2 regions of the Bradyrhizobium sp. HKCCYLRH1030 genome follow, and region 2 is predicted to be linked to the other one. Evidence: predicted binding sites of a transcription regulator. Region 2 holds the regulator's gene; the other holds the start of a gene.
The links. Region 2 encodes LexA, which represses DNA repair genes until DNA is damaged. Its sites were predicted from a motif close to TGTTCNNNNTGTGTTCNG; they were not measured.
Positions count from the first base shown of each region.

Region 1: recA (recombinase RecA) is a predicted target of LexA. The motif match lies at 3,644-3,661, and genes of this name have one in related genera.

Region 1 is NZ_JBNPUY010000003.1:422,044-428,962, reverse strand. It holds gene gcvP (aminomethyl-transferring glycine dehydrogenase) at 1-1,103, shown strand, start outside; gene ACQR1E_RS12180 (DUF1835 domain-containing protein) at 1,082-2,347, opposite strand; gene recA (recombinase RecA) at 2,458-3,552, opposite strand; gene ACQR1E_RS12170 (hypothetical protein) at 4,136-4,429, shown strand; gene ACQR1E_RS12165 (DUF6894 family protein) at 5,657-5,896, shown strand; gene ACQR1E_RS12160 (hypothetical protein) at 6,235-6,480, opposite strand; gene ACQR1E_RS12155 (hypothetical protein) at 6,601-6,897, opposite strand.
Region 2 is NZ_JBNPUY010000001.1:66,793-73,711, forward strand. It holds partial or broken gene ACQR1E_RS00265 (ComEC/Rec2 family competence protein) at 1-866, shown strand, start outside; gene ACQR1E_RS00270 (hypothetical protein) at 1,260-1,700, opposite strand; gene lexA (transcriptional repressor LexA) at 1,975-2,673, opposite strand; gene ACQR1E_RS00280 (molybdopterin molybdotransferase MoeA) at 2,879-4,090, opposite strand; gene ACQR1E_RS00285 (alpha/beta fold hydrolase) at 4,222-4,923, opposite strand; gene ACQR1E_RS00290 (hypothetical protein) at 4,922-5,185, shown strand; gene ACQR1E_RS00295 (hypothetical protein) at 5,311-5,580, opposite strand; gene ACQR1E_RS00300 (HAD family hydrolase) at 6,039-6,668, opposite strand; gene ACQR1E_RS00305 (alpha-hydroxy acid oxidase) at 6,714-6,919, opposite strand, start outside.

The DNA.
Region 1 (6,919 bases), on a different contig from region 2:
TCTGCCTGATTCCTTCCTCCGCCCACGGCACCAACCCGGCCTCGGCGCACATGGCCGGCATGGAGGTGGTCGTGGTCGGCTGCGATGCAGGCGGCAATGTCGATCTCGCCGATCTCAAGGCCAAGGCGGAAGCGCATAGCGCCAAGCTCGCCGCCATCATGATCACCTATCCCTCGACGCATGGCGTGTTCGAGGAGCACATCCGCGACATCTGCGACATCGTCCATGCCCACGGCGGACAGGTCTATCTCGACGGCGCCAACCTCAATGCGCAGGTCGGCCTCGCCAGACCCGGCGATTACGGCGCCGATGTCAGCCATTTCAACCTGCACAAGACCTTCTGCATTCCGCATGGCGGCGGCGGCCCGGGCATGGGCCCGATCGGCGTGAAGGCGCATCTGGCGCCCTTCCTGCCCGGTCACCCTGCGACCGACGGCGCGAGCGCGCATCCGATCGGGCCGGTCTCGGCCGCCCCCTACGGCTCGGCCTCGATCCTGACCATCTCCTACATCTACATGCTGCTGATGGGCGGCGACGGCCTGACCCGCGCCACCGAGATTGCGATCCTCAACGCCAACTACGTCGCGGCGCGGCTCGATGCGCATTTTCCGGTGCTCTACCGCAACGAGCGCGGCCGCGTCGCGCATGAATGCATCATCGACCCGCGGCCGCTCAAGCAGAGCAGCGGCGTCACCGTCGACGACATCGCCAAGCGGCTGATCGACTACGGCTTCCACGCGCCGACCATGAGCTTCCCGGTGGCGGGCACCTTGATGATCGAGCCGACGGAATCGGAGTCCAAGGCGGAGCTCGACCGCTTCTGCGACGCCATGATCGCGATCCGGAAGGAGATCGCCGAGGTCGAACAGGGCCGCTTCGGAATCGAGGCCTCGCCGCTGCGCCACGCGCCGCACACGGTGCACGACATCGCCGACGACGATTGGAACAGGGCCTACCGGCGCAGCGAGGGCTGCTTCCCCGCGGGCACCTCGCGCACCGACAAGTACTGGTGTCCGGTCGGCCGCGTCGACAACGTCTACGGCGACCGCAATCTGGTGTGCTCATGCCCGCCGGTGGCGGACTACGCCCAGGCGGCGGAGTAAGCCTCCTCACGCATGTTCCAGTGGATCGGGCGCCACGGCTCGCGACAATCAATGACGTGAGGCGTGCCGGGATCCGGAGCGATGAGCACCGCATGCCAACGCCAGAGATTGGCGTTGATCAATTCGGTGCCGCCCCACCAGCGCCGGATCGGATTATGGCTGCTGAAATCCTCCTCGCCGGCCAGGATCGCCTTGCCGAGCGGCGTCAGCGACAGCGTGCTCGCCTTGTAGCGCTCGAGGCGTTCACGGCTGTCGTGCATCTCGACCGAGAACGGCCGTTCGGCGAGGCCCGAAATTGCCGGCGCCGGCGCCAGTGCCAGACCGTCGAGCAACGCGCCTCCCTCCCAATAGTCATAGACGCGGCGTTGAAAGCGATCCCGATGATGCGGCAACAGGTCGAATGGGTGCTGATAGCCGGCTGACAGCAATTCGAGGATTCTCAGCTCCGATGCTCCCAGGCCCGTCGCAACACCAGGAAGCTCATCGAGCATCTCCTGCACGCAGCGGCGAAGCTGCGGCAGTGCACTGAGATCCTGCTTCAACAGATCGAACCAGGCTTGCGGCGTCGGCGCCCGAAACGCCTGCCATGCCAGATGGCCCAAATCGAGATGCTCACGCGCAAGCTCTACGCCGGCAATGGCCCGACCGGCGAGTCGCCCGGCCGGGGCATCGGATAGCGGGACATCGACATGCCGCAATACGATCTTCGTCGCGATCTCCGCGTGATGGCGCAGATAGTCCAAGAGCCAGATCAGCACCAACTGGTCGTTCGGACGGGTCCCCATCCACAGCTCGACGCTATCGCAACGGTCGACAAGTTCGAGAAAACTCTGACTCCGCCCGCCGACCGCCATGAAGTCGCCACGCGAGGCGAAATCCAACCAATGCCCGCGCTTCGGTCGCGCGGCGCGCTGGACGAGATAAGCCGATAACTCGGCATCTGATGGCAACGGTCCCCATACGAAACGATGGAGAATTGGCACCACCAGGTCGGCAAAGCCGCCTCTCCGAAGCGCTCCGGCGCTGGGATCATCGGCCGCTAGAATCAAACGCGTCATGCTGTTGGCTCCGGCACGACCTGATTGGCTCAAGACGCTATCAACACGCTCGCGATCGGCTCCCGGCGCCCAGGACTGGCGTCGGAAATGTCGGTGCCGCCGCGCGGATCCGGTCCGCTCGCCCGCGCACGCGCTTTCGACTATTCGCGCTGAAGATCGTATCCGGCGCTCGGAATTCAGGCTCACTGCATTCGATCATGCAGCAACCGCAGATTTCGGCAGAACACCACACATCTGCAAACGGGCGCCGGAGCGTCGGCAACGCAACGTCCACGGCACCCGCTGCCGTCTTACCTCTACTCCTCCGCCGGCTCCTCGCCGTCGGCGTCGGCGTCGCGCTCGGCGTTGCCGGCCAGGATCTGCTCGGCGATCAGGCCGGAGTTCTGGCGGATCGCGGCTTCGATCTTGGCGGTCATGTCCGGATTGGCCTTGAGGAACGATTTCGAATTCTCACGTCCCTGCCCGAGACGCTGGCTATCGTAGGAGAACCAGGCGCCGGACTTCTCGACGATGCCGGCCTTGACGCCGAGATCGAGGATCTCGCCCATCTTGGAGACGCCCTCGCCATACATGATGTCGAACTCGACCTGCTTGAACGGCGGCGCCAGCTTGTTCTTCACCACCTTCACACGGGTGGAATTGCCGATCACCTCGTCGCGCTCCTTGATCGCGCCGATGCGGCGGATGTCGAGGCGGACCGAAGCATAGAACTTCAGCGCATTGCCGCCGGTGGTGGTCTCCGGCGAGCCGTACATCACACCGATCTTCATGCGGATCTGGTTGATGAAGATCACCATCGTGTTGGACTTGTTGATCGAGGCCGTCAGCTTGCGCAGAGCCTGGCTCATCAGGCGGGCCTGCAGGCCCGGCAGCGACTCGCCCATCTCGCCTTCGAGTTCGGCCTTCGGCACCAGCGCCGCCACGGAGTCGACCACCAGCACGTCGACCGCACCAGAACGCACCAGGGTGTCGCAGATCTCCAGCGCCTGCTCACCCGTATCCGGCTGCGAAATCAGAAGCTCGTCGATGTTCACGCCGAGCTTGCGCGCATACACCGGATCGAGCGCATGCTCGGCATCGATGAAGGCGCAGATGCCGCCCTTCTTCTGCGCTTCCGCCACCGTGTGCAGCGCCAGCGTGGTCTTGCCCGAGGATTCCGGCCCGTAGATCTCGACGATGCGGCCCTTCGGCAGACCGCCGATGCCGAGCGCGATGTCGAGCCCAAGCGAGCCGCTGGACACCGTATCGACATCCATCGAACGGTCGTTCTTGCCCAGCTTCATCACCGAGCCCTTGCCGAACTGACGCTCGATCTGGGACAGCGCAGCGGAGAGCGCCTTACTCTTATCCATGGAGGAACCTTCGACGATACGCAGGGCGGTGGCGGACATTGGCGCTCCTTATGGCGGGGATTCGCGGGATGGACAAACGGTTAACGAGGTCGGCCAGCAATCTTGAGGTGAATGTACTCCATCCGTTCTTTGTTCGCAATATGTTCTTCTCGACATTCACACCTCTCTTTCACAAACCCCTGACAACCCGCGGGAGACACGCCTGCCGCTCGAAGGCCGAGGGCCGGCGCGCGGTGCACCGAGCACCAGCGAGGGAGCGCTGCCCGATCAGCGCGCCCGGAAGCGAAGTACGGCATGCGGGATGCTGGATGACGGCGACTGCGAAGGGATCCCGATTCCAGCTGGAGGCGGAAGCCATGCGCGCGAGCGGCGCAGCCGCCGACCGGCGATCACGCGGATTAAAACCAAACTGTCCGAGCGCTCCAACCTCATCTCCCGCACCAGCGGCAGACGCCGACCCAACTATAAATTGTTATTGTCGTCTCGGCCGTGTCCCATCATCCTGCTGGTCCTTCTCTGTGAGCCTCGCAGACTGCTTCCAATTTTCGGAACCAGCATGACCGGATCCAACAACGAACAGACCCTCACGCTGTGGCGCCCTGTCGGCCCAAAGGAGCTTGCCTTGATCGAGGCGTCGGGCATGCGTGCGTTTCCGCCGCGCCTTCCGGAGCAGCCGATCTTCTACCCGGTGCTGACGGAGGACTATGCCGTGAAGATCGCACGGGACTGGAACGTGCCGGCGAGCGGCGCCGGCCACGTGCTGCGCTTTGCGATCCTGCGAGGCTTCATCGACACCTACGAGGTGCGCGAGGCCGGCGGCCGCAAGCATCGCGAGTACTGGATTCCCAGCGAAGACCTCGCCGACTTCAACGCCGCAATCGTTGGACCGATCGTGCTCGTCAGGTCTTTTCCTTGAAACTACCAACTCCTACACGCGTGCGTAGATCGCACATTCCGTGGTTCTCCTGAGAGGAACGAAGTTCCATCGCCTCTTCTGCTTTTGTTCGGCTCGTCGTGCGTGCAGGCGCACGATTTCGATGCAGACGCGCAGCCGCGCGCAAGCGGCGGCCGGCCATCAGGTTCCGCATCACGTGGCGTGCAAGCACTCGACGGCCACCATATGACGGACGACAGATGAAGCGACGAACCTCGGACGCCCCCGTGTCGGACCCTGCCCAAGGATGGCCCGAGGAATGGCCCGGACAAAACCCGCGTGATCCGCATCACGCGCGCCGGCGCTCACGACATCTTCAGGCCACAAACCATTGTCATAAACTTTGGGTTGCGTTATAGAATCGTGGTTGTCGTACGTCTGAGCAGATTTTTGATCAGCCCCGGATTTGTTTGTTCGTTGCGATGATGGTCGCCGCACATCGTCTAGTGTATCGCCTTTGGTGTGCCGTCGACCGATCCCTTGCAGCCTGCCAGCTCCCGCACTTGCAGGCTCCGTCACACGTAAGCGCACGGCCCTGAAACCATCCGCGCCGAAAGAAAGCCCCGGACGACGTCCGGGGCTTTCGACGTTGATAGCTCCGCTCGGGATGCATCTCCCTCCGTCATTGTCGTGATGTCGGGGAACGGATCGCGTGCGTTGCGCTTCATATTGGCGATGACAACAAATGACGTGACGTGCCCGTCCTGCAGGGCCGGCCTTCAAAGGATCGAGCTTCACTCGCAGCAAGACGCGGCGGGAGAGAGGCGTTGTCCGGCCTGCGATGAACTCTTGGAGATGGTCGACGGCGCGACGCAGATCGCCTACCGACTGACAGTCGTGCCGGAACGGATCTTCGACCATAGCTAGGTGCGCGTCCCACGGCGGCCGATCGAGATTGCAACCTTGATCTGACGCAAGGCACGCCTACAGATTTCGCACTAGTTTAATTATGTCACTGCCGAACTGCCCTCGCTGGGAAGCTACGACGTTGACGCCGAGCCTCGGACCGCAGCGGTCCGAGGCTCATTCGTTGGCGCGCAATTCGTCCGGTTGCGCCGCACATCACCCATGGCAATCAGCCTAACGGAAGCGAACAGCGCGACCGACCGTATTTTACCGGAATTGATCCGAGTGGGTTTTGCGCTTCCATTTGTGGTGCGTACATCAAACCCAGCGGCCTGGGGCGGTCAGGGCTCACCGGTTTTGGCAATGCCGCTCTATTTCTTTCGTATCCGCAACGGCCACTTCTCAGGCGCGTCCGAGTATGGGACCGAGTGCGCCGACCGCAACGCAGCCTGGAAAGAGATGACCACCGTCTGTGCCGACATGGCCAGCAGCATCTCGCGCAAGCTCGCCGAAAACTCCGAATGGCAGATGGAGCTGCTCGACGAGGCAAGGCAGCCGGTCTTCCGCATCCGGATCGTCGCCGAGTCGCTGGATCAGGCCTGACGGCTCGCCACACCTCTTGTGGATCGCCGCAGGTGAAAGACACAATCTAAGATTGTTGCCAGCGAGGTTGCTGCGCGTCATTTCGGCAGCCGAACTTGATCGAGATCAAAATGCCTGTCTGCATCTTGGCAGACATTTAAATTTGTATGGGTAATCTGATCTTCAAATGTCCGCGAACGGGGATGAACGTGCAGCATTGGCTGGAAGAGCCGAAGCCAGGCGATCCCACGTGCTCCTATGAAACCGTGGTCTGCAAGGCCTGCACGCGGCTTCATTTCATCAATCGCGATACACGCAAGCTTCTCGGCGAAAAGGAATGAGGCGCTCGCGGCAATCGTTCAATCGGCGCTGGGAAGCCGCCGCATCGTGAACTCGATGGCCCCGTCGGGAAGCTCGCGCCAGCTTTCGACGGCGCTCATGTAGCCGGCCTTGGGATAGCGGGTCAGATAGTCGCGGGCCTTGGCGCGCGCTTGCTCGCGCGGCAGCGTGAACGTGTCGCGAACGTAGCCGTCGCGAGCCTGCGGGGCGCCCTTCTGGCGCCGGGCCGCCATCCGGCTGGCAATGTCCCGGGGGCGCATCCCCATCGACGAACTCCAACGCGCTGCCACACCATCAATATAGACGGGGCCGCGAAGAATCCGAGTCCGCAATCGGCAAGCGGGCCCGGGAGGGTCAGAGCCCGCCCGACCCGAGCGCGATAAATCTCAGTTGGTGCTGCCGACAGCCTTCGGCTTCTTGGCCGCGGTGGTCTTCATGGCAGGCGCCGCCTTGGGCTGCTCCGCCGCCCGGACGTTGCCCCAGGGATCGGTGCTCGTCTTGGCGTCCGGAATCTTGCGCATGGTGTCCCTGTAGGCCTGCTCCCGCGCCGCTTCGGCCTCTTTCTCCTCGGGCGACTTGGAGGGACCGTCGGCGAGAAGGTTGATGTTGGGCATCTGCGCCATTGCGGGAACCGCCCAGCCGGCCAGCACGGCGACCGCCATCGTCACGATCAGCTTCTTCATTGGTTACTCCCCGGTATAGGCG
Region 2 (6,919 bases):
CGCCCTATGGCGTGCTCGCCAATCTCGCGGCGATGCCGGTCGTCTCGGCGCTGGTGATGCCGGCCGGCCTGATGGGCCTCGTGGCGGCGCCGTTCGGGCTCGACGGTCCCTGGTGGACGCTGATGGGCCTCGGCATCGACTGGATGATCGCGGTGACGCGCTGGGTGGCGGCGCTGCCCGGCGCGGTCGGGCGCATCCCGGCCTTCGACATCGGTCCACTGATCCTGGCCAGCCTCGGGGTCATCCTGATCGGCCTGCTGCGCACACCGCTGCGCTGGTCGGGCGTCGTGGGGCTCGTGGTGGCCACCGCGTGGGCCGCCGCGACGCCGCTGCCCGACGTGCTGATCGCCGGCGATGGGCGCGCGGTGGCGGTGCGCGGCCGTGACGGGCGCCTGCATGTGATGCGCACCGGCAAGGACGTGTTCGCCACCAAGGAGTGGCTCGCGGCCGACGCCGATGCCCGGCTGCCGGCGGATTCATCGCTCACCGATGGCGTCTCCTGCGACGAGGCGGGCTGCGTGGCGGCAATGGCTGACGGCCGAATCGCCGCCCTGACCCTGCGCGCCGAGGCGCTCGCCGATGATTGCGCCCGTGCCGCGCTCATCGTCACCGCGCGCGCCGCGCCGTCATCCTGCGCGGCGGCCGTCATCGATCGCGAGCGGCTGCGGCAGCAGGGCGCCTTGATGCTGGTGCGGCGGGGCAGGAGCTTCGCCGTCACGCCGGCGCGCGCCGGCGGCACTGACCGCCCATGGTGGCCGGCGCCCGCCGAGGCCGGCGAGTTCGACACGACGCTGACGCCGCGCGCGCCGGCCGCGCGGCCTCAGGACGCGACGCCGCCGGAGACGGAGCAGGGCGAGGAAGACTGAGTGCCGGGCAGCTCGAACGTGCCGAGATGATACTCGGTGTCGCCAGGTCCATGTTGCCAGGTCCATCGAACAGCGCGGGGCTTTCGGCCAGCGTGAACGCAGCGCGCGGATAGCGTTGCCAGATGGCGATGTCGTCAGCCGTGACTGTCAGCCATCCGAACACAAGCATATCGCACCGGGGCTCGGTGATCCCGGCGGCCTTGTTCCAATCGATCTTGTTGACCACGGCGGCAGGCTCCCCCGGCACATCATGGCGGCCGAGGGATGTCGTTCCTATCCGATGCGATGCCGGGGCGTGCGGTTCGCCCGAGAGGACTTTGCGCTTGCAGAACCCAAATCTCCCACGGTCGAAAGCTCGCTCACGACCGAGAGAAATGCCGATGCGGAGACCCCTCAGGTGATGCTGATGCGGCGAATCGGTGTGGCCTGCGAAGGCGGCACGTCCTCGGCGATGTCCGGGCGTCGCTCCGCCGGCTGCTTGCTGACCGGCAATTGCAGCACGGTGACGCGCTGACCCTCGCAGAGCTGGGTCACCAGCACGTGGCGCCCGTCGGCGAATTCGATCGCGTCGTGATGGCGATCGGGAATGTGAGTCTCGATGCTGTTGAACTTTGCGACGCGCTCGCGGATCGTCCGGGTCCAGAGCCAGCGGCTGTCGTAGCGGACGTCCTCGGCGAAGGCCAACTCGGTGCCGGGCAGCATGCAGACTGCGACGGTCGGCTCGCTCTCCAGCGCGAAGCCGCGGGTGGCGGTGCCACGGAAGGTCATCGAGATCAACGTCTCGCCGACCTTGGCGGGACGGGACGCAACCGCATGGAGGCTGTAGTCACACATCGGATCGCTCCTCGTTGAGAGATAGCCGACCCACGCTCCCCCCGGACAGGCGCAGGCCTCTATCAGAGTGGACATCGATGGTGATGTTAGCGCGCGCTTCGCGGCAATTCTGCGCTGATCTGCATCGCGTGTGCCCGCGGCCGATCACAAGCGTTTGAGCATGCCGCGCTGCACATCATGAGGTGCATTCGCGCGTGACGTATTTTGCTGGGCAGCCTCCGATCGGCGGCGAAAGCGCGTGCGCCCGCCGCCGATCGACCGATCCCATTCGCGATCAGTACTTGCGGTACAGCCCGACCAGCTTGCCTTGGATCTTCACCCGGTTCGGCGGCAGGATGCGTACCTCGTAGGCGGTGTTGGCCGGCTCCAGCGCGATCGATGCGCCGCGGCGGCGGAAGCGCTTCAACGTCGCTTCCTCATCGTCGATCAGCGCCACCACGATGTCGCCGGTGTCGGCGGTCTCGTTGCGCTGGATCAGCGCCATGTCGCCGTCGAGGATGCCGGCATCGACCATGGAGTCGCCGCGTACCTCGAGCGCGTAGTGATCGCCGTTACCGAGCATGTCGGCAGGCACGCTGATGGTGTGGCTGCGGGTCTGCAGCGCCTCGATCGGGGTACCGGCGGCGATGCGGCCCATCACCGGCACCGCGACCGGGCGCTCGCCATCGTCCAGCGCGGGAGTGCTGGTGCGCACCTTGCCGAGATTGCCCTCGATCACCGATGGGGTGAAGCCGCGGCGGTTGCCCGCGGCCTGCGACAGCTCGGGCAGCTTGATCACCTCGATCGCGCGGGCGCGATTCGGCAGCCGGCGGATGAAGCCGCGCTCCTCAAGCGCCGTGATCAGGCGATGAATGCCGGACTTCGAGCGCAGATCGAGCGCATCCTTCATCTCGTCGAAGGACGGCGGCACGCCGGCTTCCTTGAGCCGCTCGTTGATGAACCGCAGAAGTTCGTACTGTTTGCGCGTCAGCATCTCGACCTGGTCCCCGGTTTGTTGTCGTCCGAGTCCAAGAGCTGCGCCTCGCGCACAAACCGGCTGAGAGCGCCCTGGAGTCGGACCGTCATCGCGTCGCCCGCAACATACTAAAAACAAATCATGAACGAACACTATATGTTCGATGTGTGTTCCGCAATCCTAAAAATATGATGAACAGACCGGGCTTTACCGGGGAAGCGGCTCAGTTCGGCAGGCGCAGGATCTCGCACGGGCTGCCGGCAGGCGCCTTCGGCGCAAACGCCGGCCGGATCACCACCGCCTGCGAGAGCGCGAGATTCCCGAGCAGCGACGAATCCTGCTGCGTCACCGGCGTGGCGATCAGCGTGCCGTCGGCGCGCTCTTCGAGCTGCGCCCGCAGATAGTCCTCGCGCGAATCGTTCGGCCCCAGTTCGCGGCCGAGCAGGGCGGTCTCGCGCGGCATCACGGCCTCGTCACGGCCGAGCAGCCGCCGAATCAGCGGCACCAGGAACAGGATGGCGCAGACATAGGACGACACCGGATTGCCGGGCAGTCCGATCACCCTCATGTCGCCGAGCCGTCCGTGCATCATCGGCTTGCCCGGCCGCATCGCAATCTTCCAGAACGCCATTTCGACGCCCTCGGCTTCGAGCGCCTGCTTGACCAGGTCGTGATCGCCGACCGAGGCGCCGCCGGTCGTGATCAGGATGTCGGCCTTGGCCTCGCGGGCCCGGCGGATGCCGGCGATCGTCGCCTCCATCGTATCCGCGGCGATGCCGAGATCGATCGGGGTCCCGCCCTCGTTGCGCACCAGCGCCCGCAAGGCGTAGCCGTTGGAATAGACGATCTGGCCCGGGCCGGGCGTCGAGCCCGGCATCACCAGCTCGTCGCCGGTGGCGAGCAGCGCCACCTTCGGCCGGCGCCGCACCGGCAGCGCCGGATGATTCATGCTGGCCGCCAGCGACAGGTCGCGGTCGCTGAGCCGGCGCCCGGACTTCAGCAGCACCATGCCCTGGTGAAAGTCGACGCCCGCCGGCCGGATATGCCGGCCCTTGATCGCGGCCTCGGTGATCACGACGTGGCCGTCTTCGGCGATCGTGTCCTCCTGGATCACCACCGCGTCCGCGCCCTCCGGGACAACGCCACCGGTGAAGATCCGCGCCGCCTCGCCGGGTCCAACCACGCGATCGAACGGACGCCCTGCCGCGACCTCGCCGATGACCTTCAGCCGCGCCTTGGCCTGGGCGGCGTCCGCCGCGCGCACGGCATAGCCGTCCATCGCCGACATCGCCTCGGGCGGCTGCGTCCGCAGCGCCGCGAGGTCCCGCGCCAGGATGCGGTGAAACGCTTCGTCCAGCCCGACCTGCTCCTCGGCCAGCGGTTCGGCGCCGGCGAGCACGGCGGACAACGCATCAGACACCGGCATCAGGGCCATGAGAGTTCCTTCGGACGGAGACGGCAGATCGAATGAATCGCCTTCTAACCGAACGCGCACGGCGCGGCCAAGGGCCTAGGCCGCTCCCTGCGTTCTGACCGTCTGCTGTGGGCCGTTTCCGGGCCGCTGCCTCACGATCGCGCGAGAAAGTCCGCAATCAACCGCATGACCTCCTGCGGACGTTCCAGGCTCGGCAGGTGCGCCGTTCCGGCCAGCTCATGTCCTGACCCGTTCGGCATTGTTGCGGCGAGCAGCCTGCTTCGCTGCTGGATGTGAGGAAAGTCCAAGTCCCCCCAGATGACGAGCGATGGCGCGACGATCTCCGCGAGGCGCGGGAAGGCTGGTGCCATATCGAGAGTCGCGCCGGTTGGCGGCGCGCGGAGTGCGGCGGCGTTCTTCTTCAGGAACGTCTCGCGCGGCTCGCCGGAGATGCGTCCCTCGCGCTGCAAGGGACCGTCGACCCACAGATGCGTCTTGATAGCGCTGACCCGATCCCAATCCTGTGCGGCCTCGGCAGCGGCCAACGACGCCGTTAGCGCCTTGATCTCCGGTGGATAGACCGGCTCCGGCGCGCCGCTGATCGAAGGTGCGATCAGCACCAGCGATGCCATACGTGACGGATGGCGAAGCGCGAAGTCGAGCGCGATGCGGCCTCCTTGCGAGCAGGCAATCAGCGTCGCCGGCCGCCCCGGCGCGAGCGCGTCGACGACGGCGAGCAGGTCCTCGACCGGAGAATGAGCTTCCTCATAGGCGACCGTCTCACCAAATCCGCGCCGGTCATAGGCGATCGTCATATGCGTTGCCGCGACGCCCTCGATCTGCACGCGCCACATGGACGAGCATTGGACCGTGGACCAGCCGATCTACGATCCCAGCACGATCGACTGCCCGGTTCTCGTGCTCGCGACGGAATGGGATGTGGATGTCCGCTTCGGGATGGCGCACGACCTGTTCGTTCGCCTCGTGAGCGCGCCATACAAGCGCCTGGTCGAGATCGGGCAGGGCACGCACATGATCCTGATGGAGCGGAATCGACGGCAGGCGTTCGACGTGGTGATCGGATTTCTCAACGAGCGCGTCGTGCCGGCGCGTTGATCGTCGCGCGGACGACCTGCACCGCGTCAGAGCGGATGCCGAATCCAGACATTCGGCTCGACATAGGCGGCACGGTCGTGCTCGACCGACGCGAGCACGGGCACGAGAGCACCGGGGACCTCGATCTAGCCCGAGCTGTCGAAGGTCACGCCGGTCCATTGCGACCAATCGGCGAGCGTACCGACGATGGTCATCGAGCACGGCGCGATCTTGACGATCTCGCCGCCGATGCCGATGCGCTTAGGCGCCGGCTCGTCTGCGGCCAGCGGATGTGGCGGGAGACGGGCCGGATGGCGCCGTTGCCGGCGGTCGCATTTAGGATTCGCTTTTTCGGAAAAAGCTGCTATGCTGATTTGGTCCCGTGCTCGACAGGAGGGGCGCTTCGCGATCGTCACGGACGTGGAGCGCGGGATGCGGTGGCCGCGACGTGTCGCAGCGTGCCCTGATGGCGCGCGGACGAACGGCATGGCGCGGACGTGAAGTCGCGTGGTCCTGGCATCCCGAAGCTGATGCCAAGCCGAAGGGTGCTGATGATCCCGTCGGCGACGGTGGCCAACAAGCCGGGCACCGGGGAGATCGCGTATAAGCGTGAAGACCATCGCGCAGGGAATGCCGGATGTCGGCTGGACCTGTGGTGACTGCCGCCTGCTTTTTTTCTGCAGGCGGGCCATGGGTTGCGGCCTGCAGCCCGGCATTCCCTGCGCCCTCCGATTGGAGGAGGGTGAAATGAGAGCAGCAAAGCTCGGGCACATCGTGTCGCGAGAACAATTTTGCACGAGTGGGCACCGTCATTGCGAGCGCAGCCTTTCAGAACGTCACGCCGCTGGCCATGACGCACCCTTGCGCGACGCGATCAGATCCCGAGCGCCTCCAGCGCCGCGGCGATGTCGGCCGTCGAGCGCACCAGCACCGCCTGCAGCCCGCTCGTTCGCGCGCCGTCGATGTTTTCAGCGAGATCGTCGAAGAAAACGATCCGCTCGGCCGGCGCGCCGATCGCCCGCACCACGTGATCATACGCCTCGGCATCCGGCTTTCGCAGGCCGATCGACGACGACAGGAAGATCTCGCGAAAGTGACCAAGCAGGTCGGCATAGCGCGGCGAGAAGTGATCGATGTGCGGCTGGTTGGTGTTGGAGAAGGCATAGAGCGGCAGTCTCGAAGCCGCGCGTGCGAGCAGCGGGGCGATGCCCGGCATCGGGCCGACGAAGATCGCGTTCCAGCCGTCGAGAAACTGCGCGTCGGTGATGTCGATGCCGAGTTGCCGGCGCAGGTTGGCGAAGAACGCGGCATCGGAGACGGTGCCGCGCTCGTGCCCGTGATAGATCTCGTCGCGCACGAAGCGCGCGGCGATGCGCTCCGGCGGACAGCCGGCATGCGCTGCCCAGCGCGAGACCACCTGGACGAAATCGATGTCGATGACGACGCGGCCGAGGTCGAACAGCAGCGCGTCGGCGACGCCGGGGCGGAGAGCGGAGGCGGGCATGGGGCGGGTCGACGATGCCTTGCGTGGGACGGAAGCGGCGCCTCCTCAATACCGGTAGGGCTCGATGTCGACCAGCGGAAACGCGCTGACCACGCTCGGCAGGTTGGTGGCGGCCGCCGGATGCAGATAGGACGCGTTCAGCTCCGCGAACGAGGTGACGCCGAGCAGGCCGAGCGTGCGGATCACCTCGTCCTCCAGCAGCTCGAGCATGCGCAGGATGCCGTCCTCGCCGGCCGCGGCGAGCGCCCAGC